Linked DNA regions of Catalinimonas alkaloidigena. The main gene of each other region encodes a partner of the protein of the gene in region 2 in a complex. Links are inferred from orthologs where the notes say so. Each region holds a gene or a part of one and is shown on either strand. Other genes may lie near its edges. The genes, in order: secY and secA.

Region 1 (12,686 bases), on a different replicon or contig from region 2:
CCCGTCTTGCTCAATGGAAGACTGTTTTGGCATAATTAAACGCGTATAATTTTTTCTATGTACTCAAAGGTAGTTAGGATGTCAAAAGTTCCATTTCGCATCGCTACCGTATGCTCAAAATGTGCTGAGGGCTTTCGATCAGCCGTGCGAATGGTCCAACCGTCCTGCTCCTGCACTACATTCTTCTGACCTAAATTTACCATGGGTTCAATGGCAAGTACCATCCCATCGCGCAACACAGGCCCTTTCCCTTTGCGTCCATAGTTAGGGACTTCGGGGCTCTCGTGCAGTTGTTTGCCTACGCCATGTCCTACTAACTCTCGAACCACTGTATAACCGCGGGCTTCCACATACTGCTGTACCGCAAAGCCTATATCGCCTACTTTATTGCCACGCGCTACCGCTTTTATACCTTCGTAAAGAGACTCTTTCGTCGCTCTTAGCAAAGCTTGTATTGCAGCGTCAACTTCCCCTATCGGATAAGTATAAGCACTGTCGGCATGAAAGCCATCCCGGAAAACACCGCAATCAATAGAGACAATATCGCCTTCTTTTAACTCGTACTTTCCCGGAAAGCCGTGTACTACGTTCTCATTCACAGAGATGCAGAGGGCGGCAGGAAAACCGTTATAGCCTTTGAAGGAGGGTGTTGCTCCAGAGTCGCGAATAAATTCTTCCGCACGTTTATCGAGTGCTTCTGTACGAACACCGGGTTGAATCAGCTTGGCAACTTCGGCGTGTGCTTTTCCTAGCACAACACCGTTGCTGCGAATAATCTCAATCTCTTCCGCTGTTTTGTATTTAATTCCAGCCACACTCGCCACGGCAGTCGACATCAAGAAGCAACAGCAATGTTTCTAGAACGACCTCTCAGGCGATTGGAGCGCATCATGCCATCATATTGCTTCATGCGCAAATAGCTTTCGATCTGCTGAAGGGTGTCTAGAATGACGCCTACCATGATCAGAAGAGAAGTACCTCCGTAAAACTGAGAGAATTCCCGCGTTACACCCGCTACGCTAGCCAAGGCCGGCAGAATGGCCACGATAGCCAGAAATACCGAACCCGGTAAAGTAATGCGATCTAAAATGGTAGATATGAAATTGCTTGTGTCCTCCCCTGGTTTAACTCCGGGTACAAACCCTCCGTTACGCTTCATATCGTCAGCGATCTGCTTAGGGTTGATGGAAATAGCCGTGTAGAAGAAAGTGAACACAATGATCAGAATACCAAACAGCACGTTATACTGCCAAGTGGTGTAATCGGAGAAAGTAGCACCGACTTCACTTGCCAGCTCACTATCGGCTGACCAGTTCGCCCACAGACCTGCCGTGAGCGCCGGCAAAAACATAAGAGATTGGGCAAAGATAATGGGCATCACACCCGCTGCATTAAGCTTCAACGGAATGTATTGGCGTTGACCGCCGTATACCTTATTACCTACTACCTGCTTTGCATATTGGACAGGAATCTGACGAACGGCTTGCGTTAACATCACTACGCCCATAACTACAAAGAAGAGAACGATCAGTTCTAGCAAGAACAAAAGACCACCATTAAGACCACGTGCCAATCCTTCGGAGATAATAGCACCCGGGAAACGAGAGATGATCCCAATCATAATCAGCATAGAGATCCCATTCCCGATACCTTTGTCGGTGATTTTTTCTCCCAGCCACATGCAGAAGATAGTGCCTGCCGTTAGAATAACAGTAGCGGAGAAAGTAAAGAACGCACGGTCAATCAGAATGGCTTCTGCCGGGATAGTAGCAGACAGATAGGCAGTCGACTGAAAAATCGTAATGATAATTGTCAACCAACGTGTGTATTGGTTAATCTTTCTACGTCCTGATTCCCCTTCCTTTTGCATCTTCTGAAACTGCGGCACCGCCACAGTTAGGAGTTGCAGGACAATCGAGGCCGAGATGTAAGGCATAATCCCCAGTCCGAAAATAGAAGCATTGCTGAAGGCACCTCCTAGGAATGTATCTAACAGCCCTAAGATGCCGTCCGACGCTCCTTCCAAGCGGTTCGGATCAATACCGGGCAAAACGATATAGGATCCTAGACGAAAGACTACTAACAACAAAAGGGTATTGAGAATACGTACCCTTAAGTCATCAATAGAAAAGATATTTCGGATTGTGGTGATTAGTTTTTTCATATGCCTTTACAATACAGTGGCTGTACCTCCCGACTTCTCAATAGCTTCTTTGGCACTGCCTGAAAAGGCGTGTGCTTTCACTTCTGTTTTGGCCGTAAACTCACCCTGCCCCAGGATTTTAATCCGATCTTTTTTGCCTACTTGTCCATGTTCTAACAAGAAAGCAGGATCAATAACTTCGGGAGAATAAGCTTCCACTAACTTTTGGAGGCGCTCTAAGTTAATGACTTTATACTCTACCCGGTTAGGGTTATTAAAGCCGAACTTAGGGACACGACGCTGGATAGGCATCTGTCCACCTTCAAAACCTATTTTCTTAGAATAGCCTGAACGCGACTGTGCGCCTTTGTGCCCACGGGTAGAAGTACCTCCACGTCCCGAGCCTTGGCCACGTCCGATGCGCTTTCTGCTTTTGATCGAGCCTTTTGCAGGCCGCAGTTGATTCAACTTCATAATCAGAGCTCAGTTACTGATACTAAGTGACTTACTTTACGAATCCTACCTAGAACCGCAGGCGTAGCCTCCACTTCGATGGTACGATTGATTTTACCCAGGCCTAATGCCTTGATATTTTTGATTTGGTTGGCAGGACGTCCAATAGTGCTACGAACCTGCGTGATTTTCACTTTCGCCATCACCTTATCCGTTAAAAACTTTGCTAAGAGAAATTCCTCTTTGCTTAGCTACCGCCAGCGGATCGCGCAATTTAGTCAGCGCGTCGAACGTAGCCTTCACTACGTTGTGGGGGTTAGAGGACCCTTTAGATTTTGCCAGTACATTGTGAATACCGGCACTCTCCAGAACAGCGCGCATGGCGCCCCCAGCAATAACACCGGTACCCGCTGTAGCAGGCTTGATGAGTACATAACCACCACCAAACTTACCGTGCATGGGATGAGGAACCGTGCCTTTCATCAGAGGAACTTTAATCAAGTTCTTCTTCGCATCATCGATCCCTTTGGTAATGGCGTCGGTTACTTCGTTGGCTTTACCCAGTCCGTACCCTACTACACCATTTCCGTCACCGACCACAACAATAGCAGAGAAGCTAAAACGACGCCCTCCTTTTACTACTTTTGCCACTCGGTTAATGGCTACTACTTGTTCTTTGAGCTCAATATCGCTGGCTCTAACTACGTTTCCTCGCGCCATATATTTTAGAATTTGAGCCCACCTTCACGGGCTCCATCTGCCAATGCTTTAACACGTCCGTGGTACTTATACCCCCCACGGTCAAATACTACTGCAGCGATGCCACTAGTAGCTGCTTTCTCGGCTAGTTTCTTACCAACCTCTTTCGCAAGATCTGTCTTCGTCGAAGACTCTTTGCTCAATTCACGGCTGGACGCACTTGCCAAAGTAGTGCCCTTCAAATCGTCGATCAACTGGGCGTAGATATCGCGGTTGCTACGGAAGACAGAAAGGCGAGGGCGCTCGGCAGTGCCTTTTACCTTTTTACGAATCCGATACCGAATCCGAGTTCTTTTTAGAGTCTTTATCGCGGTCATGATGGTACTATGGTATATTATTTAGCTGACGTTTTACCAGCTTTACGACGAACCACTTCTCCAGAGAAACGAACCCCTTTGCCTTTGTAAGGCTCTACAGGGCGTTGCTCGCGAATTTTAGCGGCGATCTGACCGATAAGCTGCTTGTCAATACTTTCCAGCGTTACTACAGGAGAACGTCCTTTTTCCGTAACCGCCGTAGCTTTAATTTCAGGAGGCAATCCCATAATGATATTATGAGAGTAACCCAAGCTCATTTCGAGCTGATTGCCCGTTACGGTGGCTTTGTAACCCACCCCAACCAGTTCCAACTCTTTTTTATAGCCGTTGCTAACGCCTTCAACCATGTTGTTGATCAAAGCACGATACAAACCGTGCAGCGCTTTGTGACGTTTCTGTTCCGTCGGACGCTCCACTGAAAGCTCGCCATCTTCGATCTTTACAGTAATGTCAGGGTCTACTTTTTGTGTCAGTGTACCCTTAGGACCTTTAACTGTAACTTCGTTGTTTTTAGCAACCGTAATTTCTACTCCCTTAGGGATGGTGATGGGCTTCTTACCTATACGTGACATGGCAATTGCTTAGTAGACGTAACACAAAACTTCTCCCCCAACGTGCGCGGCACGCGCCTCTTTATCCGTCATGACCCCATGCGAGGTCGACAAGATCGCAATACCCAGGCCATTCAATACGCGAGGCAATTCAGAGGCCGAAGCATACTTCCGCAAGCCTGGCTTACTGATACGTTCTAAGGAAAGAATGGCAGACTGTTTTGTCGAAGGATCGTACTTCAAAGCAATTTTAATATTGCCTTGAACTTCATTATCTTCAAACTTATAATTCTGAATATAGCCTTTGTCGTAAAGCACTTTTGTCAACTCTTTCTTCAGATTTGACGCAGGAATATCTACAATACGGTGCCGTGCTTTAACCGCATTCCGTATCCTCGTGAGATAATCTGCAATGGGATCAGTGATCATAACGTAATAGCTTGAGACCCTTGCCCTGAATTAGGGGGTGCAAAGTTAAATACTTTTTTCGAATTGAATAGCCGAGAAGTCTAAATATTACCAACTCGCTTTTGTAACACCCGGAATTTTACCTGCTGATGCCATCTCACGAAAAGTCACCCGCGAGATCCCAAACTTCCGCATGTAACCACGAGGACGTCCGGTCAAGCGGCAACGGTTATGGAGGCGTACAGGCGAAGCATTGCGGGGTAGCTTGTCCAACCCTACGTAGTCGCCAGCTTCTTTCAAAGCTTTTCTTTTTTCAGCGTACTTCGCCACCATTTCCTGGCGCTTCCGTTCACGTGCTTTTACTGATTCTCTTGCCATAATAGATTCGGTATAAAAAACTTGCAACACTTGGGTAAGTGTGCAAGTTCTGAATAGCTTGTTTTATTTCTTTTGATTTGCGAAAGGCAATCCGAAAGCTTTCAGGAGCTCCAGACTTTCTTCATCCGTCTGGGCTGTCGTTACGAAAGTGATGTCCATCCCTGAGATCTTAGCTACTTTATCAATGCTAATTTCTGGAAAGATAATCTGTTCTTTAACTCCCAGGGTATAGTTGCCACGCCCATCAAATCCTTTATCGTTGATACCACGGAAATCACGCACACGAGGCAAAGCCACAGACATCAGGCGGTCCATGAATTCGTACATACGATCACCACGCAGCGTTACGCGTGCACCGATCGGCATTTCTTCGCGCAATTTAAAGTTTGAAATTGCCTTGCGCGCTTTAGTCGGAACAGCTTTCTGTCCTGTGATGGTAGTGAGCTCTTCTACACCTACATCCACCAACTTTTTATCAGCTACCGCTGCCCCGATTCCTTTGTTGACGCAAATCTTCGTCAAACGTGGTACTTGCATCGGCGATTTGTACTGAAACTTCTGTTGCAGTGCTGGTGCAACCTCCTTATGATATTTTTCTTTAAGTCTTGCTGTCGTGCTCATCTTCTTAACCTATAAAATCACCGGTTTTCTTTGAGTAACGCTGCAGCTTGCCCTGATCGTTAACTTTACGACCTACACGCGTAGTTTCGCCCGTGGCAGGCTCGATAAGCTTCAGGTTGCTGATATGAATGGGTGCTTCCTTCTCCACAAATTCACCTTGAGGATTGGAGGCTGAAGGCTTCATAGCGCGGTTGATGAGGTTAATTCCTTCAACAATGGCCCGGTTGCGTACGCGATCTACCGATAATACCTTTCCGCGCTGATTCTTATGGTTACCAGAAATGACGAGTACTTCGTCTCCGGTTTTGATCCGCAGCTTTAGGGGCTTAGTGTTTTTAAGCTGTGTTTTTTTCATGGCTTTATATCACTTCAGGAGCCAGAGAAACAATTTTCATAAACTGCCGTTCGCGCAGTTCACGGGCAACAGGTCCGAAAATACGGGTTCCGCGAGGCTCGTCGTTATTGTTGAGCAGGACCACGGCATTGTCTTCGAAGCGGATGTAAGAGCCGTCTTTACGACGTACTTCTTTTTTAGTCCGTACGACTACCGCTTTCGAAACCGTCCCTTTTTTCATGTTGCTGGACGAAAGAGCCGATTTAACGGTTACAACGATCTTATCGCCTACCGAAGCATAGCGCTTACGTGTACCACCTAGTACCCGGATCACCAACACTTCTTTAGCGCCGCTGTTATCGGCTACGCTGAGTCTGGATTCTTGCTGGATCATCGTTATTTAGCTCTTTCTATGATTTCTACCAAACGCCACCGCTTACGCTTGCTCAACGGACGCGTCTCCATAATTTTCACCAGGTCACCGATGTTACAATCGTTTTTCTCATCGTGCGCAACGAGTTTTTTCGTTTTCGTCACAAACTTGCCGTAGATCGGGTGCTTTTCTTTCCGTACGATGGCGACGGTAATGGACTTATCCATTTTATTGCTGACCACTTGCCCGATCCGTTCTTTGCGGGCGTTGCGAGTGGTTGGGTTGCTTACTTCGGTCTCCATAATGTTTACTTGTTTTCGGATGCCTTATTACGCGCCGTTATTTCGGTATGCAAACGAGCAATGTTTTTCCGTGCAAAACGGATTTTCATCGGATTCTCAAGAGGCGAGATGGCGTGGGCAAACTTCAGTTTTTGCAAGGCTTGCTGCTCTTCTTGCAATTTCTGCTGAACTTCTTCAGTGCTCAGGGCCCGGATTTCGTCGTTTTTCATGATTCCTATTCTTGATAATCGCGGCGAATAACAAACTTAGTTTTGAGCGGCAATTTCTGAGAGGCCAGGCGCAGAGACTCTTGAGCCAACGCTTTGTCTACACCTCCAGATTCGAATAAGATCGTGCCGGGCTTCACACGCGCTACCCAATATTCTGGTGCACCTTTACCTTTACCCATCCGCACTTCCGCAGGCTTTTTCGTAATAGGCTTATCGGGGAAAATTCGTACCCATACCTGGCCTTCACGCTTCATAGCACGCGTCATTGCGATACGAGCGGCTTCTATTTGACGGCTGGTGATCCAGCCAGTTTCCAGCGATTTGATTCCGAACGAACCGAAGGCGATGTTATGCCCCCGCTGGGCGATGCCCCGTACGCGTCCTTTTTGCTGCTTTCTGTATTTAGTTCTTTTTGGCTGTAACATGATGTCGCAATGTTTTGAGTCGCGTTAACGTTCTTATCTTCTTCTACGACGACGAGAACGATCGTCTCCCCGGTCGTTGCGATCACCACGACGGCGACGGCCACCGGAGGGCTCATTTCCAGAGCCAGCATTGGCTGCAGCATTGGGCGAAAGATCTACTTTACCGTATACCTCTCCTTTAAATACCCACACTTTAATGCCAATCTTTCCGTAAACTGTATTTGCTTCCGAAATAGCGTAGTCGATATCAGCACGTAACGTATGCAGTGGAATACGTCCCTCTTTGTACATTTCTGTACGGGCAATTTCAGCTCCACCCAGACGACCCGATACTTTCACCTTGATTCCTTGGGCACCTACGCGCATAGCTGACGAGATGGCTTGCTTCATAGCACGGCGGTACGAGATACGTGCTTGCAATTGCTGAGCAATCGACTCACCAATCAGCTTTGCATCCAACTCGGGACGCTTGATCTCGAAGATATTGATCTGAATATCTTTATTGGTAAGCTTTTTCAGCTCTTCCTTGATCTTATCTACTTCAGATCCGCCTTTCCCGATAACCACTCCGGGACGTGCCGTATGGATCGTCAGGGTAATGCGTTTGATCGTACGTTCAATGATGATCCGGGCAATCCCCCCTTTGGGAATCCGGGCGAGAACGTATTTGCGGATTTTTTCGTCTTCTATGAGTTTGTCCGCAAAGGTTTTACCGCCATACCAGTTGGATTCCCATCCTTTGATGATCCCTAAACGGAGTCCTACGGGGTTTACTTTCTGTCCCATCTATAATATCAGTTAGCTGATTCGGATTCGTTATTTACGTCTGCTTCTTCTACCTCGACGGCCACTTTGCTATCCACCACTAGGGTGATGTGGTTCGAGCGTTTCCGGATGCGATGGGCACGTCCCTGAGGAGCGGGCTGCAAACGCTTGAGCATCCGCCCACCGTCAACCTGAATGGTTTTAATGTAAAGGCCCATCTCTTCAGGACGACCTTCAGGATTTTTTTCCTCCCAGTTGGCGACTGCCGAGCGAACTAACTTGTAAAGTTGGTCGGCACCGTACCGAGACTGCACTTTTAAGATATTCAGTGCGTGATCCACCCGCTTCCCACGAACCAAGTCAGCCAGCAGGCGCATTTTTCGCGGCGAGGAAGGAACGTTCTTAAGTTTAGCAACTGCTTCCATGGTAATTTATGTTGAAGCTACCCGCCGAAACGGGTGGTTTTCAGTTCAGGATTTATCTTCTGCCTTTGTCTTTCTTGGCGATGTGTCCGCGAAAGTTTCGCGTAGGGGCAAATTCACCCAGTTTGTGACCGACCATGTTTTCTGTCACATACACGGGAATAAATTTATTTCCGTTATGCACAGCGAACGTGTGACCGACAAAGTCCGGAGAGATCATGGAGCGACGTGACCAAGTCTTGATGACGGTCTTTTTGCCTGAATTGTTCATCGAATCCACTTTGTTTTCCAAGCGAAAGTCGATGTATGGCCCTTTTTTGAGCGAACGTGACATAATTATTTCTTCCTTCTGCTGACGATGAATTTATCAGATGGTTTTCTCTTGCTGCGCGTTTTAAAGCCTTTTGCCAAGATACCGTTACGCGAACGTGGGTGCCCACCTGAAGCACGGCCTTCACCACCACCCATCGGGTGATCCACAGGGTTCATGACGACACCGCGAACACGAGGACGGCGACCCAGCCAACGCTTACGACCTGCTTTACCGATCTGCACGTTCATGTGATCTGCGTTCGACACGGTTCCTACGGTAGCCATGCACGTACCCAGGATCATACGCATCTCACCCGAAGGCATTTTCAGCGTAACGTATTTTCCTTCACGCGCTACTACTTGAGCGTAGGTCCCAGCGCTGCGCGCCAGCTGTCCGCCTTTGCCAGGCTTCATCTCAATGTTGTGTACAATCGTACCCAGCGGCATAGCACTCATCGGCAGTGCATTTCCCAATTCAGGAGCGACTTCAGGTCCTGATACGAGCTGCTGACCGACCGTCAATCCTTCCGGGGCAATGATGTAACGCTTTTCACCATCTGCGTAGAAAAGAAGCGCGATACGCGCACTACGGTTCGGATCGTATTCAATGCTCTTTACCGTAGCAGGTACATTTTCTTTATCACGCTTGAAGTCAATCACACGATAGCGACGCTTGTGACCTCCACCTAACTGGCGAACGGTACGACGGCCATTGCTATTCCGGCCACCCGATTTCTTGATCGGACGCAAGAGAGACTTCTCCGGACTTGCCTTTGTAATTTCCTCAAACGAAGGAGCCAGACGGAAACGCTGCCCCGGCGTTGTAGGTTTTAATTTCTTAATTGCCATAACCTATACGTGGTTAGATATTCTCGTAGAAGTCGATGAATTCACCTTCGGCCAACTGAACGTAAGCACGCTTGGTATTTTGAGTGCGCCCTGAAATCACGCCAGCTTTGGTGTAACGCGACTTAGGCTTTCCTTGATAGTTTACGGTCCGCACAGATTTTACACGCACATTGTACATGCTCTCAATCTCATGGCGTATCTGAAGCTTATCAGAGTCGCGATTTACTTCAAAACCGTATACTCCTTTTTCGTTCAACTTGGTAAACTTTTCCGTAACGAGGGGTCGGATTAAAATGCTACGCATGGCTTACTTGTTCAAAAGTTCTTCGAATTTACCAATCGCCTCTTCGCTCAAGATGATACGATCGGCGTTCATCACCTCGTAAGTGTTCAGGTGGCTAACCGTAGTAACTTTGCTCTTTGCCAAGTTACGACCTGACAAAATCAAGTTTTTATCGAGATCCCCGAGAATAAAGAGCGTTTTGCCCGAGCCTACCGACAGATTGCTCAACATAGTGGCAAACTGTTTGGTGCTAGGTTTATCAAGCGTAGGCTTTTCCAAAACTGTGATGCTTTCACTCAAAGCTTTTTGCGCCAACGCCGAACGACGTGCCAGCGCTTTTACTTTTTTATTGAGCTTGAAGCTGTAGTTCCGAGGACGCGGACCAAAAATCCGTCCACCACCGACAAAAACCGGCGACTTCAGGCTGCCTGCCCGTGCACCACCTGTTCCTTTTTGACGCTTGATCTTCTTGGTAGAGCCGGCTATCTCAGCACGCTCTTTCGACTTATGCGTTCCTTGACGCTGATTCGCCAGGTACTGCTTAACGTCCAGATAAACCGCGTGCTCGCTCGGCTCAATACCGAAGACTCCTTGGGGCAGGGTTACCGTACGGCCTGTCTCCTTCCCGTCTATATTTAATACAGGCAGTTCCATTATTTCTCGAGAATTACAAATGAATTTTTAGCTCCAGGGATAGAGCCACTCACCAAGATCAGATTTTTCTCCGGGTACACTTTCAGAACGCGCAGGTTCTGAACTTTCACCCGTTGGCCGCCCATGCGACCCGCCATGCGCATTCCCTTGAATACACGCGAAGGAAACGAGCAAGCACCAATAGATCCGGGGTGACGCTGACGGTTATGCTGACCGTGCGTTTGTCCACCCACACCACCGAAGCCGTGACGTTTCACAACCCCCTGAAAGCCTTTTCCTTTTGAGGTGCCTACTGCATCGATAAACTCGCCTACTTCAAAAAGAGAGACATCGATCGTATCGCCCAGGTTGAATTCCTGCTCAAAATATTTGAACTCTACCACTTTCCGTTTGGCAGTGGTATTTGCTTTCTTGAAGTGGCCTATTGCGGCCTTAGTGGCGCGCTTTTCTTTCTTTTCGCCATACCCCAACTGGAGAGCCTTATAGCCATCCGTTTCGGGCGTTTTTACTTGCGTGACCACACAAGGACCAGCTTCTACTACTGTGCATGCGACGTTCTGTCCATCGGCACTATAGATGCTAGTCATTCCGATTTTTTTACCAATAATACCTGACATTGGGATGTAACTTGTAAGTCAAAAGCGCGGCTTGCAGACCTTGCGCGCAAAAGGACTGCAAAGTTATGAAAACCGCTCAAGTAATCAAATGCGCCTGATAAATTATCTCTGAACGGTGGAGGATTTTTCAGAATAAAAAAAGCACCAACCCAACGATTGGTGCTTTCTATCTTTATTTCAACTGATCACACCTTGATTTCTACATCGACTCCACTGGGGAGTTCAAGCTTCATCAGAGCGTCTACAGTTTTTGCACTTGAAGAATGAATATCTACCAAGCGCTTATAAGTACACAATTGAAATTGCTCACGCGCCTTCTTATTCACGTGCGGCGAACGCAGCACGGTGTAGATCGACTTTTCAGTCGGCAACGGAATAGGACCACTCACTACCGCTCCAGTAGCTTTTACGGCGCGAACAATCTTTTCGGAAGACTTGTCGACCAAGTTATGGTCGTAAGACTTAAGCTTGATTCTAATTTTCTGGTTCATTGTCTTCGTTAATTAACTGCCGCGCCTTTGCTTTTAGAGATGATTGCCTCTGCTAAGTTGTTCGGCACAAACTCATAGTGAGAGAAAGTCAGAGAAGCGGTTGCACGTCCCGAAGAGATCGTACGCAGATCGGTTACGTAGCCAAAAAGCTCCGACAGGGGCACATTCGCTTTGATTACCTGCGCACCCGCTTTGGTATCCATACCGCGCATGATGCCACGACGACGGTTCAGGTCACCTGTGATAGGACCGGTAAACTCTTCCGGTGTTACCACATCCACATTCATGATAGGTTCCATGATTTTCGGTCCGGCCTGACGAGCGGCTTCTTTAAAGCCCAAACGTGCTGCCATTTCGAAAGAGAGCGAATCAGAGTCAACATCGTGGAAGGATCCGTGGTAAAGACGCACCTTCATCGCTTCGATAGGATAGCCCGCCAACGGTCCATTCTTCATCGCTTCATCGAAACCTTTCTGGATGGCAGGAATGAATTCGCGAGGAATGACACCACCGACAATCTCGTTTTTAAACTCAAGCCCTTGGGTTTCATCTTCCCGTGGCCCAAGTTCAAAGACGATGTCTGCGAACTTACCACGACCACCGGTTTGCTTTTTGTAGACTTCACGGTGTTCAACCGCTTTGGTGAGCGCTTCTTTGTAGGCCACCTGGGGAGCCCCCTGGTTGATCTCTACTTTAAATTCACGCTTCAAGCGATCGATGATGATTTCCAAGTGAAGCTCACCCATACCCCGCAGGATGGTTTGCCCTGTTTCGTGGTCAGTATTCACTTGCAGAGTCGGATCCTCTTCTACCAATTTAGCGATCCCGTTGCTCAACTTATCCATATCGGCCTGCGTCTTAGGCTCGATAGCATAACCGATTACAGGCTCAGGGAACACCATGGACTCGAGCACAATCTTAGCGCTCTGATCACACAAGGTATCACCCGTTTTGATGTCTTTAAAGCCGACAACCGCTGCAATATCCCCCGCACTCAGACGCTCAATCTGATTCTGCTTG
Region 2 (16,354 bases):
GGGACACGAAGGGGTTGGCCATTACGCTGATGATCTCCTGAGCGATGTCGCTGTTGAGGAGGCGAAAGGCGCTTCCCATGCTTTCGAGCGCTACCAGAAAAGCATACAAGGCCACTGCCATCCAGAGGAGTCTGAGTAGCGTTTTGATCCGCGATGATAACACTACGTGGTCTTCAGCGGCTTCCGGCATCAACGGTTCGTGCGACAACACACGGGATTTCTTTTCTATATTCAACACTAATGGCCCAATGTCGCAGGGATCGAAAAAATTAGCCAAAACTACGCCATTCCGGACGATTCTTGTAAAGTGTCGTCCCGGGATAACGCTTCCAAGACACAATTTAACAAATTGTTAACATACCGTAACGGAGTAGGGATGCCTCAGGGCTGCAATTGGCGGATGGCGAGCCAGGCCATAAGTCCCGCGCCGATGGGAAGAGCGCTTTCGTCGATGTCGAAGGTAGGTGTATGTACGGACGAGGTAATCTGCCGGGCTTCGTTGCGTGTGCCCAGCCGGTAGAAACAGGCGGGTACATGATGTGTGTAGTAGGCAAAATCTTCGGCGGCCATCCACATGTCCAGATCGACCACGTTTTCGGCCCCCAGGTACTCTTCCGCATAGCCGCGCAGGGTCTGCGCCAGGTCCGGATCGTTCTTCAGGAAAGGGTAGCCTTCCACAATGTTGAACTCGCACGTGCCGCCCATGCTTTCTACCAATCCTTCCGCCATCTTTTTCATGCGCTGCAGGGCATCTTTGCGCCACGCTTCGTCCATGGTCCGAAACGTACCTTCCAGGTAAACCTGATTCGGGATGACGTTCGTAGCACCTTCGGCAATGAAACGCCCGAACGACAGCACACTCGGAATTTTCGGGTTGGCGTTGCGGCTCACGATCTGCTGAAGCGCCACCACCATGTGCGAAGCAATCAGGATCGGGTCGATGTTCATTTCGGGCATCGCACCGTGGCCGCCCTTGCCTTTGACGGTTACGTACAGCTCGTCAGCGCTGGCCATGTACATACCGGAACGGAAGCCCACTTTCCCGGCCTCGATCAGGGGCATTACGTGCTGCCCTACAATGGCATTTGGTCGTGGCGATTCCAGTCCGCCCTCTTTGATTACCAGCGTAGCGCCGCCCGGTGCTTTTTCTTCGCCCGGTTGGAAAATCAGCTTAACGGTGCCTTCAAATTGGTCGCGTAACTGGTTCAACACGTACGCGGCGCCCAGCAACGAAGTCGTATGGACATCGTGTCCGCAGGCGTGCATTACACCCGGCCGCGTGGAACGATACGAACGGTCGTCTACTTCCTGAATGGGCAGGGCATCGAGGTCGGCACGCAGGGCAACGGTTTTCTTTTCCGGATGTTGACCTTCGATCAGGGCCACCACGCCCGTCCCGGCAATTGGCTTCGGCGCTAGCCCCCATTCGGTCAGGCGACTTTTTACGAACTCCGCTGTCTCGTGTTCTTCAAAAGATAGCTCAGGGTGAGCGTGTAAGTGCCGCCGGATGGCGACCAGTTCGTCCGCTTGACGAGCAACTAATTCTTTAATCTGCCGGGCTAGATCCATGCATTCAGCGATTACTCTGGGGGAGATTGACCCGTTCGTCCACGATGGTGGCCGTCGGGAAATGTTCTTTCAGCCGGACCAGCGCTTTCTGCGCATCCAGCCGGTCGGTATAATCTCCCACCTTCAGTTTAAACGTGGGTTGGTTGTAAGATAGGTAAACGTCAACGTTCGGGAAATCATAATAAACGCGCTCTTTCGCTTTGTTGGCCTCTTCGCGGCTCGTGCCGGTATACACCTGCACACGGTAGCCCTGGGCGTAGCGGATCTCCCGGTTTTTTTCACTGGCCTTTTCCATCAGATCATTCACCTCGTCGTTAATCTGATGGGTAGGCGTTACGTCGGCGACTGCTCCTCCGCCACTGGCAACAACGGCGTCGCCCTCAACCGTAGGACGGTAGGCCGCCAGGCTTTCTTTGTAAGTGTAGACGCGCTCCGTGGTTTTCTGAGGCGTTTTGCAACTGGCCAGCAGAGCCACCAGCAGGATCGGGGCGAGAACGTTATTCCACTTCATGATGAACTTCAGTTAAAAGAGCCGACGTGCCGATGCGCGTAGCGCCGGCTTCCAGAAAAGCCATGGCTTGTTCGTAGGTCCGGATTCCTCCGGAAGCTTTGACCCCAACGGTATCGGGGAGCCAGCGCCGCATCTGATACACAGTACGGATGTGCGCGCCTTCAGGTGCGAACCCGGTCGAGGTTTTTACAAAATCTACGCGCGCTTCGGCGCACAGGTCACACGCACGTTTGACTTCGTCTTCGTCCAGGTAGGCGGTTTCGAGGATGCATTTCACGACCCGCCGGGCCTGATGCGCCACGGTGGTCAGTTGCTGAATTTCCGTGCGGACGTAATCGTACTGCTGCGACTTGAACGCCGAAATGTTCATCACGAAATCTAGTTCGTCGGCCCCGTCGTCAATCAGTCGGATCAGTTCGCTTAGTTTCTCGTGCAACGAAATATACCCCAGCGGAAACCCGACTACGGTACCCACTTTTACGGACGTACCGGCAAGGTACTCAGCGGCCTGCGGTACCAGATACGGTGGAATGCAAACCGACGCAAAGGCGTGATGGCGTGCCTCTTGCAGGTGCGTTTGAAACGCCTGCTGCTCCAGAAAGGGGCGCAGCGCCGTGTAGTCGATGTAGGAAGCCAGCTGTTGCATGAATCAGGCTTCGATCAGCACGCACCGGTTTTGCATCAGGTCCTGCTCTACCGTCTTGAACTTCACGTCTTTTTTCACCCGTCCGTCTGCGTAGCGTACCGATACGCGCTGGTTGCGGTCCGCTACCTTTTTGGCTTTGGCCGGTGCCTGAGGCGCCGCCGAAGGTCGATTGGTGCTCACTTGCGGCCGCGCGCCCATTGGGGCGGGTGCGCCGTTGCTCGGCGCAGGGGCCGCAGCCGGCTCCGTCCGGTTGGTGTGCAGCGGCGCAGCGGGGCGCGGCGGGCGCATTGCAGGACGAGGCATGGGCATCTGATCGGGCCGGTCGATGGCGATATCGGCCTTGGTCAGGAACGAGATTACTTCTTCGTCGAGTTTGCTGATAAACCGTTTGAACAACTCCAGCGCCTCAAATTTGTAGATCAAGAGCGGGTCTTTCTGCTCGTATGAGGCGTTCTGCACCGACTGCTTCAGGTCGTCCATCTCGCGCAGGTGCTCTTTCCAGCTCATGTCGATGAAGGCCAGCGCCACAAATTTTTCCATCGACCGGATCATCTCTTTTCCTTCCGACTCAATGGTTTTCTTCAGCGGCACCACGACCTGCAACTGCTTTTTGCCATCGGTAAACGGAATACCGACATTTTCCACCACACTGCCTTGCTCTTCGTACAGACGCGAAAGCCCGCCCATCACGCGCTCGGTCAGCCCCTGTTGTTTGCGACGGTACCCAGCGTAGGCCTCTTCGTAAAGCCGCTCGGTCAGGGCGTTCAGCGACAGCGAATCGAATTCGTCTTGCGTCAGGCTCGTGTTGATCCCGAACACGCGGATTATGTTGAGTGTCAGGTCTTCGAAGTCGTTGCTCTGCTTCGCGTACATGGCAATGTCTTCGCTGATGTCGTAGATCGCGTTCATCAGGTCGAGTTCCAGGCGCTCGCCGAACAGCGCGTGCCGACGCCGGGTGTAAATCACCTCACGCTGGGCGTTCATCACGTCGTCGTATTCCAGCAGGCGTTTCCGGATCGAGAAGTTGTTTTCTTCGACTTTTTTCTGCGCTCGCTCAATCGACTTGGAGACCATCGAGTGTTGAATCACTTCGCCTTCTTCCAACCCCATGCGGTCCATCAGCTTGGCAATCCGGTCGGTTCCGAAAATCCGCATCAGGTTGTCGTCCAGGGCCACAAAGAACTGCGACGTACCGGGATCCCCCTGACGACCTGAACGGCCGCGCAACTGCCGGTCGACGCGCCGCGACTCGTGCCGCTCAGTACCGATGATGGCCAACCCACCCGCAGCGCGCGATTCCGGCGTCAGCTTGATGTCCGTACCACGACCCGCCATGTTGGTGGCGATGGTGACGGTGCCCGGTTTCCCGGCCTCGGCCACGACTTCTGCTTCGCGCTGGTGGAACTTGGCGTTCAGCACCTGGTGGTTGATTTTGCGGACGCGCAGCATGCGGCTGAGCAACTCGGAAGTTTCGACCGAAGTGGTGCCCACCAGCACGGGTCGCCCGGCTTCCGTCAGGGTGACGATTTCGTCGACAACCGCGTTGAATTTCTCCCGCGTCGTTTTGTACACTTTGTCGTCTCGGTCGTCGCGGACGATGGGTTTATTGGTCGGGATGACCACCACATCCAGCTTGTAGATCTCCCAGAATTCGCCGGCTTCCGTTTCGGCCGTACCGGTCATCCCGGCCAGCTTGTGGTACATCCGGAAGTAGTTCTGGAGCGTAATCGTCGCGTAGGTCTGGGTGGCGTCTTCGACTTTCACCCCTTCTTTCGCTTCGATGGCCTGGTGCAACCCGTCGGAATACCGACGACCTTCCATAATCCGGCCCGTCTGCTCGTCGACGATCTTCACCTTGCCGTCCATGATAACGTACTCGACGTCGCGCTCGAACAGGGCGTAGGCTTTCAGCAATTGGTTGACGGAGTGAATCCGCTGCGTTTTTTCGGTGTAGCTCTGAATCAGCTTTTCTTTCGCCTCCAGCTTTTCTTCGTCCGAATACTCGGTATGCTTTTCGATCTTGGCGATCTCGGTTCCGATGTCGGGCAGAATAAAGAAGTCGGTGCTTTCGTTGGCTTTGGTCAGGTGCTCAATGCCTTTCTCGGTCAGGTCGACGGTGTTGTTTTTCTCCTCGATGGTGAACAGCAGCGGCTGGTCGGCCTCCGGCATCTGCTTGGCGTTGTCCTGCAAATAGAAGTTCTCCGTTTTCTGGAGGATCTGCCGCATACCCTGTTCGCTCAGGAACTTGATCAGCGGCTTGTATTTGGGCAACCCGCGGTAGGCGCGGAACAACGCCAGCCCCCCCTCTTTCTCGTCGCCTTCCGAGATTTTTTTGCGGGCCTCGACCAGGAAACTTCCCACGAGCTTTTTCTGCTCTTCGAACAGGGTGCCGACGCGGGGCCGCAGAATTTCGAACTCCTGCTGGTCACCGCGCGGAATGGGACCTGAGATGATCAACGGCGTCCGTGCGTCATCGATCAACACGGAGTCGACCTCATCGACCATGGCAAAGTGGTGCTTCTTCTGCACCAGTTCCTGCGGATCGCGCGCCATGTTGTCGCGCAGGTAGTCGAAACCGAATTCGTTATTGGTGCCGTAGATGATGTCGCAGGTGTAAGCACGGCGACGTTGCGGCGAGTTGGGTTGGTGCTTGTCGATGCAATCGACCCGCAGGCCGTGGAACTCGAACAGCGGGCCCATCCACTCGGAGTCACGTTTGGCGAGGTAGTCGTTGACCGTCACGATGTGGACACCGCGCTTGGCGAGGGCATTCAGAAAAGCGGGGAACGTTGCCACGAGGGTTTTTCCTTCCCCGGTCGCCATCTCCGCGATTTTCCCCTGGTGCAGCACGACGCCCCCGATGATCTGTACGTCGTAGTGAACCATGTCCCAGACCACCTCGCTACCGCCGGCCATCCAACGGTTTTTCCAGACGGCGTATCCGTCTTCGATGCGGATGCTGTCGGGCCGGCGGGCGGCCAACTCCTGGTCCAGTTCCGTGGCTTTGACGCGAATTTCTTCGTTTTCTTTAAAGCGCCGAGCCGTTTCTTTGATGATGGCAAACGCCTCGGGCAACACGGTCAGCAGAACCTTTTCCAGCTCTGTGTTACGGCTCTCTTCGAGCTTATCGATCTTTTCGAACAGCGTTTCCTTTTCGGCAATGTCCAGGTCCGGATTTTCGTCGATCTCCTGGTGAAGCGCCTGAATTTCGTTGTCGATTTCCTGAAGATGCGCGTCAATTTTGGCTTTGATCTGGTAGGTCTGGTCGCGTAGTTCGTCGTGGCTGAGCGACACGAGTTTCTGATGTGCCTCGTTGACCTGCTCTACGTAGGGATACAGCTCTTTAATGTCGCGTTCCGACTTGGAGCCAAAAATTTTGGTTAACCCCTTAACTATTGCGTCAATCATATATGTGGCTGGGCTAGTGAAAGTCTCAAAAATAGGAAAGTAAAGGTACGCTCTTTTTATCGAAAATATCGCGGGAGCGGCAAGGTGTCGCTCCAGAGCGGGGCGCGGTCAGGCAAATCCTCCCGAAATGCGGTGGCCGTACGTGCAACAAAATATAACGTCAATTTTTACAGAGAATGTTCGACGAAACCGCCAAACGGTCAGAAAAATTTAGAGCTGTTTCAGGTCTACTTCGCCGGTAAATACGGTTTGGGCCGGACCAATCAGTTGGATGTTCTGGAAGTGGTTGCTCCCGTCGATCTGCTCGAAGGCCACCCGCAGGTTACCCCCTCTGGTCGAAATGCGCACCGGACTCGGCAAGCCGGACGAGAGGGCCACGGCCGTAACGCCCGTGCCGCACGAAAGGGTTTCGTCCTCGACGCCCCGCTCGTAAGTGCGCACCTGCACGGCCCCGTCGGGTGCACGCTCCACAAAGTTGACGTTGGTCCCGCCGCCGGGCGCAAACCGCTCGTCGTAGCGAATCGCTTTGCCCTCGCCGACTACATCGTAGGCCGCCAAATTGTCCACCCACTTGACGTAATGGGGCGAGCCCGTATCCAGAAAGACGTGATCGGCAGCGCGATCGATGCCCTCTACCGCTTGCATGTGCAGGTAGACCAACCCCTCGCGGATTTCGGCTTCGTGCGGCCCGTCGGCGGCCAGAAAACGGGTTTTCGTACCGATGATGCCCAGCGCATGGGCAAACGCTACTGTACAGCGCCCCCCGTTGCCGCACATGGTTCCCACGCCACCATCGGCGTTGTGGTACACCATCTCAAAATCGTATTCCGGGTGGTTGCGAACCAGGATGAGGCCGTCGGCCCCGATGCCAAAATGGCGATTGCACAGGCGCGCAATCATGGCTTGCGAAAGTTTCACCGACTGGTTCCGGTCGTCGACCATGATAAAGTCGTTACCGGTGCCGTGGTATTTATGAAAGCGAAGGAGCATAAGAACAACGGAAGATTTCCCGACAAAGGTCTTTAAAATCTTCCGTTGTTTGTCACCAACCGTGCCAAGTTACCGGACTGTGTCACCTTGACAGGCAAGCGTGTGCAAAACGGTGAGGTATTAGTACAGCATCCGCAATGGCGCAGTGGCATCGCGACCCAAAGCGAACGGCGACGAGTTGCGGCACCTGTTGCGTGACGCCATTGGAAAGGGATGGTAACGTATTTGTTGATTTCTCAGGCAAAACGCCGCCCTTCCAAACGACACATCACCACGTCGCTATTACGCCACACCACTACAAGATTTAATAATCCGCCTGCGTGGGTTCTTCTTCAGGGTTTTCCTGCGGCAAAAAGGCCGGGTTTTTCTCTGAGGGACGGATGATGAGCCGCGTGCTGCGGTCGTAGGTGAAGTAATTATAGATCCAGTTGGTCAGGGTGATGAGCTTGTTGCGGAAGCCCACCAGGAAGATCAGGTGCACGCCCATCCAGGCCATCCAGGCCGGGAAACCGCCGATGTGGATGTCGCCGGGCAGGTCGGCTACGGCACGGTTCCGCCCGATGGTCGCCATCGATCCTTTGTCGAAGTAGCTGAACGGCGTCATGGGCCGCCCCGTCACCATGCGGTTCAGGTTTTTCGCCAGGTGCTCGCCCTGTTGGATGGCCACCGGCGCCAGTTGCGGATGCCCCTTCGGGAATTTTTCCGTCTGCATCAGCGCGATGTCGCCAATCGCGTAAATGTTGCCGTAGCCCTTCACGCGGCTGAACTGATCCACTTTCAGCCGATTTCCTTTTTCGATGGCTTCTTTCGGCAGCCCGTCCACCAGGTTGCCGGTAACGCCCGCCGCCCAGATAACGGTTTTGGCCGGAATTTCCGTCTCGTCGCTCAGTTTCACCACGTCGCCGTCGTAGGCGCTCACCAGCTTTTCGAGCATCACGTGGACGTCCAGTTCCTTGAGGTAGTCCAGCGCCAGTCGGCCGGCTTTGTCGGACATGCCGTTCAGCAGCCGGGGCAGGCCTTCCACCAGGTAAATGTTCATGCTGCTGAAGTCCAGCTCGTCGTAGTCGTTGGGCAGCACGTGGGTTTTCAGTTCGCTCAGCGCACCGGCCAGTTCCACGCCCGTCGGCCCACCGCCCACAATCACGAAGTTCAGGAGGCGCTGCCGCTCTTCCGGCTCAGCCATGGTGGCTTTTTCCAGACACTGCAGCATGTGGCTGCGGAAGTTCAACGCCTGCGGAATCTGCTTCAGCGGAAAGGCTTTTTTCAGTTCCTCGTCTTTTCCAAAGTAGTTGACTTTGGTGCCGTTGGCGATCACCAGCAGATCGTACTCCAGTTCGCCCAGCGACGTCTCGATTTTATTTTCCTCCGGTACCACCCGGTACACCGTTCCCCAGCGGAAGAAAAAGTCTTTGCTCGGCTCGAACAGCTTGCGCAGCGGGCCGGCAATGGAGTCGGCCTCCAACCCGGCCGTTGCTACCTGATACAACAGCGGCTGGAAGGTGTGGTAGTTGTGCCGGTCGAACAGGACGATCTGAAAACGGTGCTGATAAAGTTCTTTCAGCAGGTGAATGCCTCCGAAACCACCGCCAATCACCACGAGGCGTGGCTTGCGGGAACGAGGAATGTTGAGGCCATTGGCAATGTCGGGTGTGTCGGCGTGCGGAGCGGTTCCGTTGCTACTTTCCATAAAACGGACAATTAGAATTGATCAGAAAAGGGTGGATTACTTGCATTTCCATGCACATAAGGAGGCAGGTTGCGTTACGGGTGTCTGCCACGCGCAGGGCGGGCGGCGGTTCCCCGGTGTTGTAACGCAAGACTTCGACGGGCTGTTCTTCTTAACCCCATCTTTTTCACGATTCCGCACCACGAAGAAAAGGAGGCCCGTTTCGCCGCGGCTGATCTAAATTGTGGCCTTCTCCGTAAGCAGCATGAAAACCCTTTTCATGCTCGTTCCGATTCGCACACGTTTTCTGCCCTGGCTCAAGACCTACTGGGTTCGGTTGTTGGTTCTGTTCTTAGGTGTGGCCCTGCCGCTTTACCTCTTTAGCGAACTGGCCGAGGAAGTGCTGGAACAGGAAGCGTTCTGGTTCGACGACCCGCTGCTGCTGTTTCTGCACCGGCACGCGACGCCCGCCCTGGATCAGTTCATGACCCTCATTTCGATGCTTGGCACCACTTACGGACTGATTCCGGCCGCCATTCTGATCGGCGTGCGGCTGACCTGGAAACGGCGCTGGGGCGATCTGTGGTTCTGGACGCTGGCGTTAGGCGGCTCCGGCCTGCTGAACGTGGCGGCCAAGCATACTTTCCGGCGGCCCCGCCCGGCGCTCTGGGAACCGTTGCACCACAATGCCACCTACAGCTTCCCGAGCGGACATACGATGGCGGCCATGTCGTTTGCGGCGGCGGTGATTGTGCTGCTCTGGCCCACCCGCTGGCGCTGGCCCGCTCTCTTTTTCGGGCTAGGCTTTGCGGTGCTGGTGGCGCTGTCGCGGCTCTACCTGGGCGTTCATTTTCCGTCGGATATTCTGGCGGGCTGGGCGGCTTCGCTGGCGTGGGTCATCGGGCTGAGCGTGGTCCTCTACCGCCACCTGACCAAGCCCACCCCGCGCGCCGAACCGGTGTAGCTCCGCTACTGATCCAATATGCTTTACCGTTCCGGAATGGAAGGACTGGGCCAAGGTCCGGCCTCAAGCCGCGACTGGTTCAGTGGCTACCCTGTGTTGTTTCGACACAGGAGTCAGGCGCGGCTCGCCTCGCTCTAACCCCCTGAATTTCAAGGCCCTTTCTGTAATAAAAAGCGGCAATCTTCATTTTTTTGTGCTACGCGATTTGGATACTTTTAACAAGAACGCCTACGTCCGTTTACCACCCCGATTTACCCTGGACTCACGCCTTAGTTTAGTACCACTCCCTGTTGTATGAACGATTTTACCCCGGTTGATTTTGAAGATGCTTTCGTGGGCACCTGGCATTGGAATATACCGGACAATACTGTCTCTGTAAGTCCCGCACTCGCTTCCCAACTGGGATATGCTTCCGACGAACTGACGCAAACGCCAGATGTATGGAATGCCCTCTTTCTACCCGAATACGCTGCTGAAATTTCTTCGCAACATTATGCACTCTCAGAGGCATTGCAGCCACTTTCGTACCGGGAAGATGTAAGGTGCAGACACAAAAGCGGCGCAATCGTCTGGGTGACGCACACGGCGCAGATCACAGCGCGCGACGCGCAAGGGCGACCGACCCAACTGGCGGGCCGCCACGTAGACATCACGCGTTATAAAGAGGCGCAGCTGGAAAACCAGATGTACCGCTCCATTTTGGCGGGCAATCAGGTAGGCGTCTGGGAAGCCGACTTAGTGAATGGCCGTATGGTCTTCGACGAGCAGTGGGCGGCACAACTGGGCTACACCAGCGAAGAGCTACGGCCGTTTACGCGCGACAACTGGCTGGCCCTGGTCCATCCGGACGACGCGCCCTATGCACAGCAGGCCTTGGCGGCCCACCTGGCGGGCACACAAAGCCGCTACGAGTGCGAAGTCCGCATGCAACACAAAAACGGGCAGTGGGTATGGATGCTGGACAAAGGCACGCTGACCCAGTGGTCGGCAAGCGGAACACCACTGCAAATGCAGGGATGTCGCCACACCGTAACGGAGCGCAAGCAGTACCAAGCGCAGATCGAGCACTACCGCGAATTGCTGCAGAAAGTTAACCAGGTAGCCCAGATCGGCACCTGGGAGGTTGATCTGGCCAAAAACGAGCCTGTCTGGAGCCAGGTCACCAAAGAAATTCACGAGGTAGACGAAAACTTCCAGCCCGACCTGAGCACCGCGCTGGCTTTCTATCCCGCAGGCGTGCATCGCGAAACGATTACCCGGGCCGTTCATCAGGCCATTCAAGAAGGGCAGGGCTACGACCTGGAATTGCAGATCCTCACCGCCCGCAACAAACTGAAGTGGGTACGCGCCATCGGCATTCCGGAATTCGACCAGAACCAGTGCACCCGCCTCTACGGCATTTTTCAGGACATCGACGCCCAGAAAACCACCGAACTCAAGATTCGCGACAGCCTGCGACGCAACCAGATTTTCGTCGAACAGTGCCCCGGGGCCATCGCCATGTTCGATACCCAGATGCGCTACCTGGCCGCCTCGCAACAATGGATCGAAGAGTATGCGTTGCAGGGCCGCCAGATCATCGGCGTATCGCACTACACGATCTTTCCGGAAATCGGCGACGACTGGAAGCAGATCCATCAGGAATGTTTGCAGGGCCACATCAACCAGCGCGACGAGGTCTGTTTTCCGCGCATGAACGACACCACGCAGTGGATCAACTGGGACGTGCGTCCCTGGTACATTTCCGAAGAAGAAATCGGAGGACTGGTGATGTATACGTCCGATGTGACCGAACGGAAAGAAGCGGCAATTCGCCTGGCCCGAAGCGAGGAACAGTTCCGCCAGACGTTCGACCACGCCGCCATCGGCATGGCGCTGGTGTCTACCAAAGGCGCCTGGCTCCGGGTGAACCGGCAGGTGTGCGAGCTGCTGGGCTACACCGAGAAAGAACTGATGCAGAAAACGTTTCAGGACGTTACGCATCCGGACGATCTCGAAATCGACCTGTTGTACGTGCAGCAGCTGCTGAATCGGCAAATCAACACGTACCGGATGGAGAAACGCTATTTTCACAAAAGCGGCAGCACGGTCTGGGTAAACCTGGCCGTATCGCTGGTGCGCGACGAGCGCGGCAGGCCCCTGCACTTCGTGTCGCAGATCGAGGACATCACCGAGCGCAAAATCGCATTTCAAAAGCTGGAAGAGACGCTCGTGCTGGTCAAGGAACAAAATGACCGGCTGATGAATTTCGCCCACATCGTCTCGCACAACCTGCGCTCGCACGGCGGCAACCTGGAGATGATGCTGACCTTTTTCAGCACCGAAACCGACGAAGACGAGAAAGCCTTGCTACTGCAAAACATCAATAACATTTCGGCTTCGCTTTCGGAAACCATTACCCACCTCACCCAGGTGGTGCAGATTCAGACGCGGGCACACGAACAGAAAGAAGAACTGGGTCTGCGGCGCTTTCTCGACAAAACCATCAGCACGCTCAGCGCCGATTTGCGCCGCACGGAAGGCGTCGTGACCAACGAAGTTCCTGACGAGGCCAGGGTGTTGTTCAATGCGGCGTACCTGGACAGTGTGCTGCTCAACTTTCTGAGCAACGCGCTGAAGTACCGCCATCCGCAGCGCACGCCGCAGATTACCCTTAGCATGGACGAACAGGAACGGTACCGCGTGCTGTCCATTCGCGACAACGGCATGGGCATAGACCTGGAGCGCCACGGGGCCAAGCTTTTTGGACTTTACAAAACGTTTCACGAGCATGCCGACGCCCGCGGCGTAGGGCTTTTTATCACCAAAAACCAAATTGAAGCGATGGGCGGAAAAGTAGCCGTGGAGAGCACGCCCGGTGTAGGCACCACCTTCAAGATTTACTTCTGTTATGAAAAAGATACAGCTTGCCTGCATCATTGACGACGATCCTGTTTATGTGTACGGCATCAAAAAGCTGATGAAACTGGTCGACTTTTGCGAAAACATGCTGGTTTTCAAAAACGGTGCAGAGGCCCTCAAGTACCTGACACCCGTCATCCAACAAAACGACACGCTGCCCGACATCATTCTGCTGGACATCAACATGCCCATTATGGACGGATGGCAGTTTCTGGACGAGTTCATTCAGATCAAACCCAAATCCAGAAAAATCACGATCTACATGGTCTCGTCTTCGGTCGATCCGGATGAAGTCGCCAAAGCGCAACGCTACTCCGAAGTGTCGGATTATGTCGTAAAACCTGTGCAGGAAGACAGCCTGCGGGCCATTCTGGAAAGTGTCTGAAGAGGCCAGGCGGTCGAGTGGGACGGGGCAGGTAGGCGTACAAAAAGTTTTACCTTTGGCACGCGGAGGCAAGTGCCTCTTGAGGAAGTAAACTAGCCCCATGAAAATTCTGATTACAGGCAGTGCCGGCCATTTGGGAGAGGCGCTCGTCCGTACGTTGCAACGGCAGGGCCACGAGGTAGTCGGGACGGATGTGTTGCCCTCGGCAACCACACACCGCGTAGGGTCGATCACCGACCGCGACCACGTCCGACGGTGCATGCAGGGGGTCGAGGCCGTGGTCCACACCGCCACGCTGCACAAGCCCCACGTGGCGACCCACAGTCGGCAGGCGTTTGTCGACACCAACATCACCGGGACGCTGCATTTGCTCGAAGAGGCGGCGGAGGCGAAGGTCCGTGCGTTCGTGTTCACCAGCACCACCAGTGTGTTCGGCGATGCCATGGCGCCGAACGCCGAAGCGCCCACCCCGTGGATTACGGAAGAGGTCGTGCCCATCCCGAAAAACATTTATGGCGTGACGAAAGTCGCCGCCGAAGACCTGTGCCAGCTCTTTCACCGTAACCAGCACTTGCCCTGCCTGATTCTGAGAACGTCACGGTTCTTTGCGGAAGAAGACGACCACCGCGACCTGCGCGAGGCCTACGCGGACGCCAACATCAAAACCAACGAATTTCTGTACCGCCGGGTCGATCTGGAAGATGTGGTAAGCGCGCATCTGTTGGCAATCGAAAAAGTACCGGCGCTGGGTTTCGGGCGGTACATCATCAGTGCCACCACGCCCTTTACGCCCGACGATCTGCCGGCGCTGCGCACCGACGCGCCCACCGTGGTCCGACGCCGGGTGCCCGCTTACGAGGCGGTCTACGCGCGGCTGGGCTGGCGCATGTTTCCGCACCTCGACCGGGTATACGTCAATACCAAGGCCCGCATGGAACTTGGCTGGCAACCGCACCACGACTTCGATACGGTGCTGAAACGGCTCGAAAACGGACAGGGACCACTCAGTTCGCTGGCAAACCAGATCGGCGCCAAAGGTTACCACAGCACCAAGTTTTCTGACGGACCTTATCCGGTCTGCTAATCGACCGTAGGCTGTCTTCTAACGCGTGCCACCCGCGTTTCCGGTGGGTAGGCGGTGGTAGCGCACCTCGTCCATCTCCAGTTGCACCACCCGGCCTTTTTCGTCCATCAGAAACCGGAGCTGCGAAGGCCATTGTCCGTACCACGGGTCCTGATTCACCGCCCGAAACGTGTCGTAATGCACGTGTTGCAGGTCGTACGACCGTTCGCCACGCTGCATCTGCAATGCTCCGCCCACCAGCGTCACGGTGAGGGTTCCGTACAGGCTGTCGACGTAAGTGCCCGCATAGGCCTCCGCCGCAAGGGAGGGCACATCGTGCGGTACGCGGGGCAAAACGGCTAATGCTTCCTGGTGCTCTTTCGCCGCTTCGGCCTGGTAGTAGGCCAGCGCTTCGCCGCTCCAGTCGATGCCCTGCGTCCCCAGGTACCGGTCGAAAATTTCGTACATGAGTGGAATCCGCAACTCTGCCTGGTCTTTGTTCAGGAACATGGCAAAGCCGAGGTTTTCTTCCGGCAACATGCCCACCAATGCACTTGCGCCACGCAACGAACCCGTATGGAACACGAGCAGATGCCCGCGGTAATCTTGCAGAAACCACCCGAGGCCGTAGGCGTAGAAATGAATCCCCGCCCGGCGGATGGCCGGGTTGCTCGACTGGCCGATCAGGGTGTGAGGCGTAAACAGCTGTGCGTATGCACCGGGCGTCAGCAGGCGCGTCCCGTCGTGCCGCGTGCTGTCCAGCAAAGCGATGACCCAGCGGGCCATGTCGTGGATGTTGGAGCGCAGGGCCCCGGCAGCGCTTACGCCGGGATTGTACGGATAGGCCAGCACCCGCAGGGTGTCGTGAATGGGGCCGTGCGCTGCCGCAACGTTCGGTTTGCCTTTCACCTCCAAGCCGTTGGTCAGGGTTTCTGCCATGCCGAGCGGCGTCAGGATGCGTTGTTGTACGTACGTTTCCCATGGCTGCCCGGTCACCGCCTCGATCACCTTCCCCGCCACAATGAACATGTCGTTGTTGTACTGGTAGTGCGAACGCAAACTGGAGTGCTGCGGAGCAAACTGCAGCCGTCGGACGTAGTCGTCGCTCAGGTCCAGGCTGTCGTACACCCACAGGTTGGTCGGCTCCACCCCCGTGCGGTGGGACAGTAGGTCGCGCACCATCAACGCACGCGTCACGTACGGATCGGCCACCCGAAAGCCGGGCAGGTAGCGAATCACCGGCGCGTCCAGGTCTACTTTTCCTTCGTCGGAAAGCATCAGGAGGGCGGTTGCTACAAAGGCTTTGGTCGTAGAGGCGTTGGAGAAAAGCGTATGAGCATCGACGGGCTCCCGGGTGTCGAGGTTGCGCACCCCGAATCCCTGGGCATACACCACCTTTCCGTCCTTGACGATGGTCAGCGCCATGCCCGGAATCTCCCATGCCTGCCGGGCTTCGTCGACGTACCGGTCCAGTCCCTTGAGCGGATTTTTCTGGGCAAAGAGCCCGGTGGGGATGCATGCAATTAAGAAGAGCCAAATAGAATAACGCACAGCAGATAAAGGGTTAGAAGCGGAACAACGGTGGGTTGGGTAGAGGTGGCGTAACAATGCAGGGTTGGAAAGGGCGCGATGGTCAGGTTCGCCTCGGTCGGGTGTATGCGTAGGCCCACGCGATCAGCACGCCCTGTAGCGGCAGCCGCAGCCAGAGCGCCCAAACCGGAACGTTGGGAAAAAGCGCGGCATGTTGCGCCATGTACACGTTGGCAGGAAATACGGCGATCAGCAGCAGAATTAGGGCCCAGGCCGCCCACCGACGAGACGCGGGCAGTACCACACCGACACCCAGCACCACTTCGAACACACCGCTGAGGTACACCAGAAACCGGTGCCACGGCAGATACGGCGGCATGATGTTCAGGTAAAGGGCGGGTTGCAGAAAGTGGTTCAGCCCCGCCCCCACAAACAGCACGCCCAACGTGTAGCAGAGCACCTTGCCGGCAACAGACATGACCTAGCGTTTCGGACCCGTGTGGGCGACCGGTTTACTCAAATAGCCTACCGCCACGTTCACCAGGGCGCGGACGCCGGTTTTCAGGCCACTCTCGTCAATGTAAAAATCGGGGGTATGGTGCGGAGCGGCGTCTTCTTTCGCTACCTCCTTCGGCTTGCCGCCAACGTTAAAAAAGAAGCCCGGCACTTCCTGCGCAAAAAAGGAAAAATCTTCAGCGCCGGTCACCGGATCGGTTAGCAC

The links.
Region 1: the proteins of secA (region 2) and secY are in contact, whole or in part, in a crystal structure (PDB 3DIN), measured with the Thermotoga maritima proteins. The link is inferred for Catalinimonas alkaloidigena from one-to-one orthologs. Residues at the interface, in WP_004082002.1 of Thermotoga maritima: Glu261, Ala262, Arg263, Lys300, Ala301, Arg302, Thr303, Ile304, Ile305, Leu323, Tyr324, Asp325, Pro326, Val329, Ser330, Tyr333, Ile336, Lys340, Phe345, Val349, Glu363, Phe364, Tyr374, Ser375, Gly376, Gly377, Glu393, Ile395, Thr482, Ser483; in WP_004081795.1 of Thermotoga maritima: Glu108, Gly109, Glu110, Glu111, Ala236, Glu237, Arg238, Arg239, Ile240, Thr241, Ile242, Gln243, Tyr244, Ala245, Arg246, Arg247, Val248, Thr249, Gly250, Arg251, Arg252, Val253, Tyr254, Gly256, Ala257, Ser258, Thr259, Tyr260, Leu261, Pro262.

Annotation. Positions count from the first base shown.
Region 1 is NZ_FNFO01000010.1:47,640-60,325, forward strand. What follows is about bases 1-2,897. They hold secY (preprotein translocase subunit SecY), read right to left. Parts: upstream 2,165-2,897; coding sequence 836-2,164; downstream 1-835. Other genes in these bases: infA (translation initiation factor IF-1), read right to left, coding at 1-33; map (type I methionyl aminopeptidase), read right to left, coding at 36-836; rplO (50S ribosomal protein L15), read right to left, coding at 2,171-2,617; rpmD (50S ribosomal protein L30), read right to left, coding at 2,620-2,799; rpsE (30S ribosomal protein S5), read right to left, coding at 2,804-2,897. Outside these bases: more of rpsE, read right to left, coding at 2,898-3,316; rplR (50S ribosomal protein L18), read right to left, coding at 3,322-3,672; rplF (50S ribosomal protein L6), read right to left, coding at 3,690-4,244; rpsH (30S ribosomal protein S8), read right to left, coding at 4,254-4,652; rpsN (30S ribosomal protein S14), read right to left, coding at 4,740-5,009; rplE (50S ribosomal protein L5), read right to left, coding at 5,073-5,630; rplX (50S ribosomal protein L24), read right to left, coding at 5,635-5,985; rplN (50S ribosomal protein L14), read right to left, coding at 5,990-6,358; rpsQ (30S ribosomal protein S17), read right to left, coding at 6,361-6,639; rpmC (50S ribosomal protein L29), read right to left, coding at 6,645-6,848; rplP (50S ribosomal protein L16), read right to left, coding at 6,854-7,273; rpsC (30S ribosomal protein S3), read right to left, coding at 7,307-8,059; rplV (50S ribosomal protein L22), read right to left, coding at 8,068-8,463; rpsS (30S ribosomal protein S19), read right to left, coding at 8,516-8,794; rplB (50S ribosomal protein L2), read right to left, coding at 8,797-9,621; and more genes. UniProt on the Escherichia coli protein: The central subunit of the protein translocation channel SecYEG. Consists of two halves formed by TMs 1-5 and 6-10.
Region 2 is NZ_FNFO01000003.1:147,652-164,005, forward strand. The notes cover bases 2,530-6,437. They hold secA (preprotein translocase subunit SecA), read right to left. Parts: upstream 6,135-6,437; coding sequence 2,730-6,134; downstream 2,530-2,729. Other genes in these bases: deoC (deoxyribose-phosphate aldolase), read right to left, coding at 2,530-2,726; dapF (diaminopimelate epimerase), read right to left, coding at 6,345-6,437. Outside these bases: BLR44_RS07760 (Na/Pi symporter), read right to left, coding at 1-211; BLR44_RS07765 (M20 metallopeptidase family protein), read right to left, coding at 382-1,569; BLR44_RS07770 (SPOR domain-containing protein), read right to left, coding at 1,574-2,080; more of deoC, read right to left, coding at 2,067-2,529; more of dapF, read right to left, coding at 6,438-7,124; BLR44_RS07790 (NAD(P)/FAD-dependent oxidoreductase), read right to left, coding at 7,429-8,811; BLR44_RS07795 (phosphatase PAP2 family protein), read left to right, coding at 9,056-9,754; BLR44_RS07800 (PAS domain-containing sensor histidine kinase), read left to right, coding at 10,049-12,676; BLR44_RS07805 (response regulator), read left to right, coding at 12,645-13,040; BLR44_RS07810 (NAD-dependent epimerase/dehydratase family protein), read left to right, coding at 13,141-14,124; BLR44_RS07815 (serine hydrolase), read right to left, coding at 14,143-15,654; BLR44_RS07820 (DoxX family protein), read right to left, coding at 15,737-16,111; BLR44_RS07825 (amidohydrolase), read right to left, coding at 16,115-16,354. UniProt on the Escherichia coli protein: Required for protein export, interacts with the SecYEG preprotein conducting channel.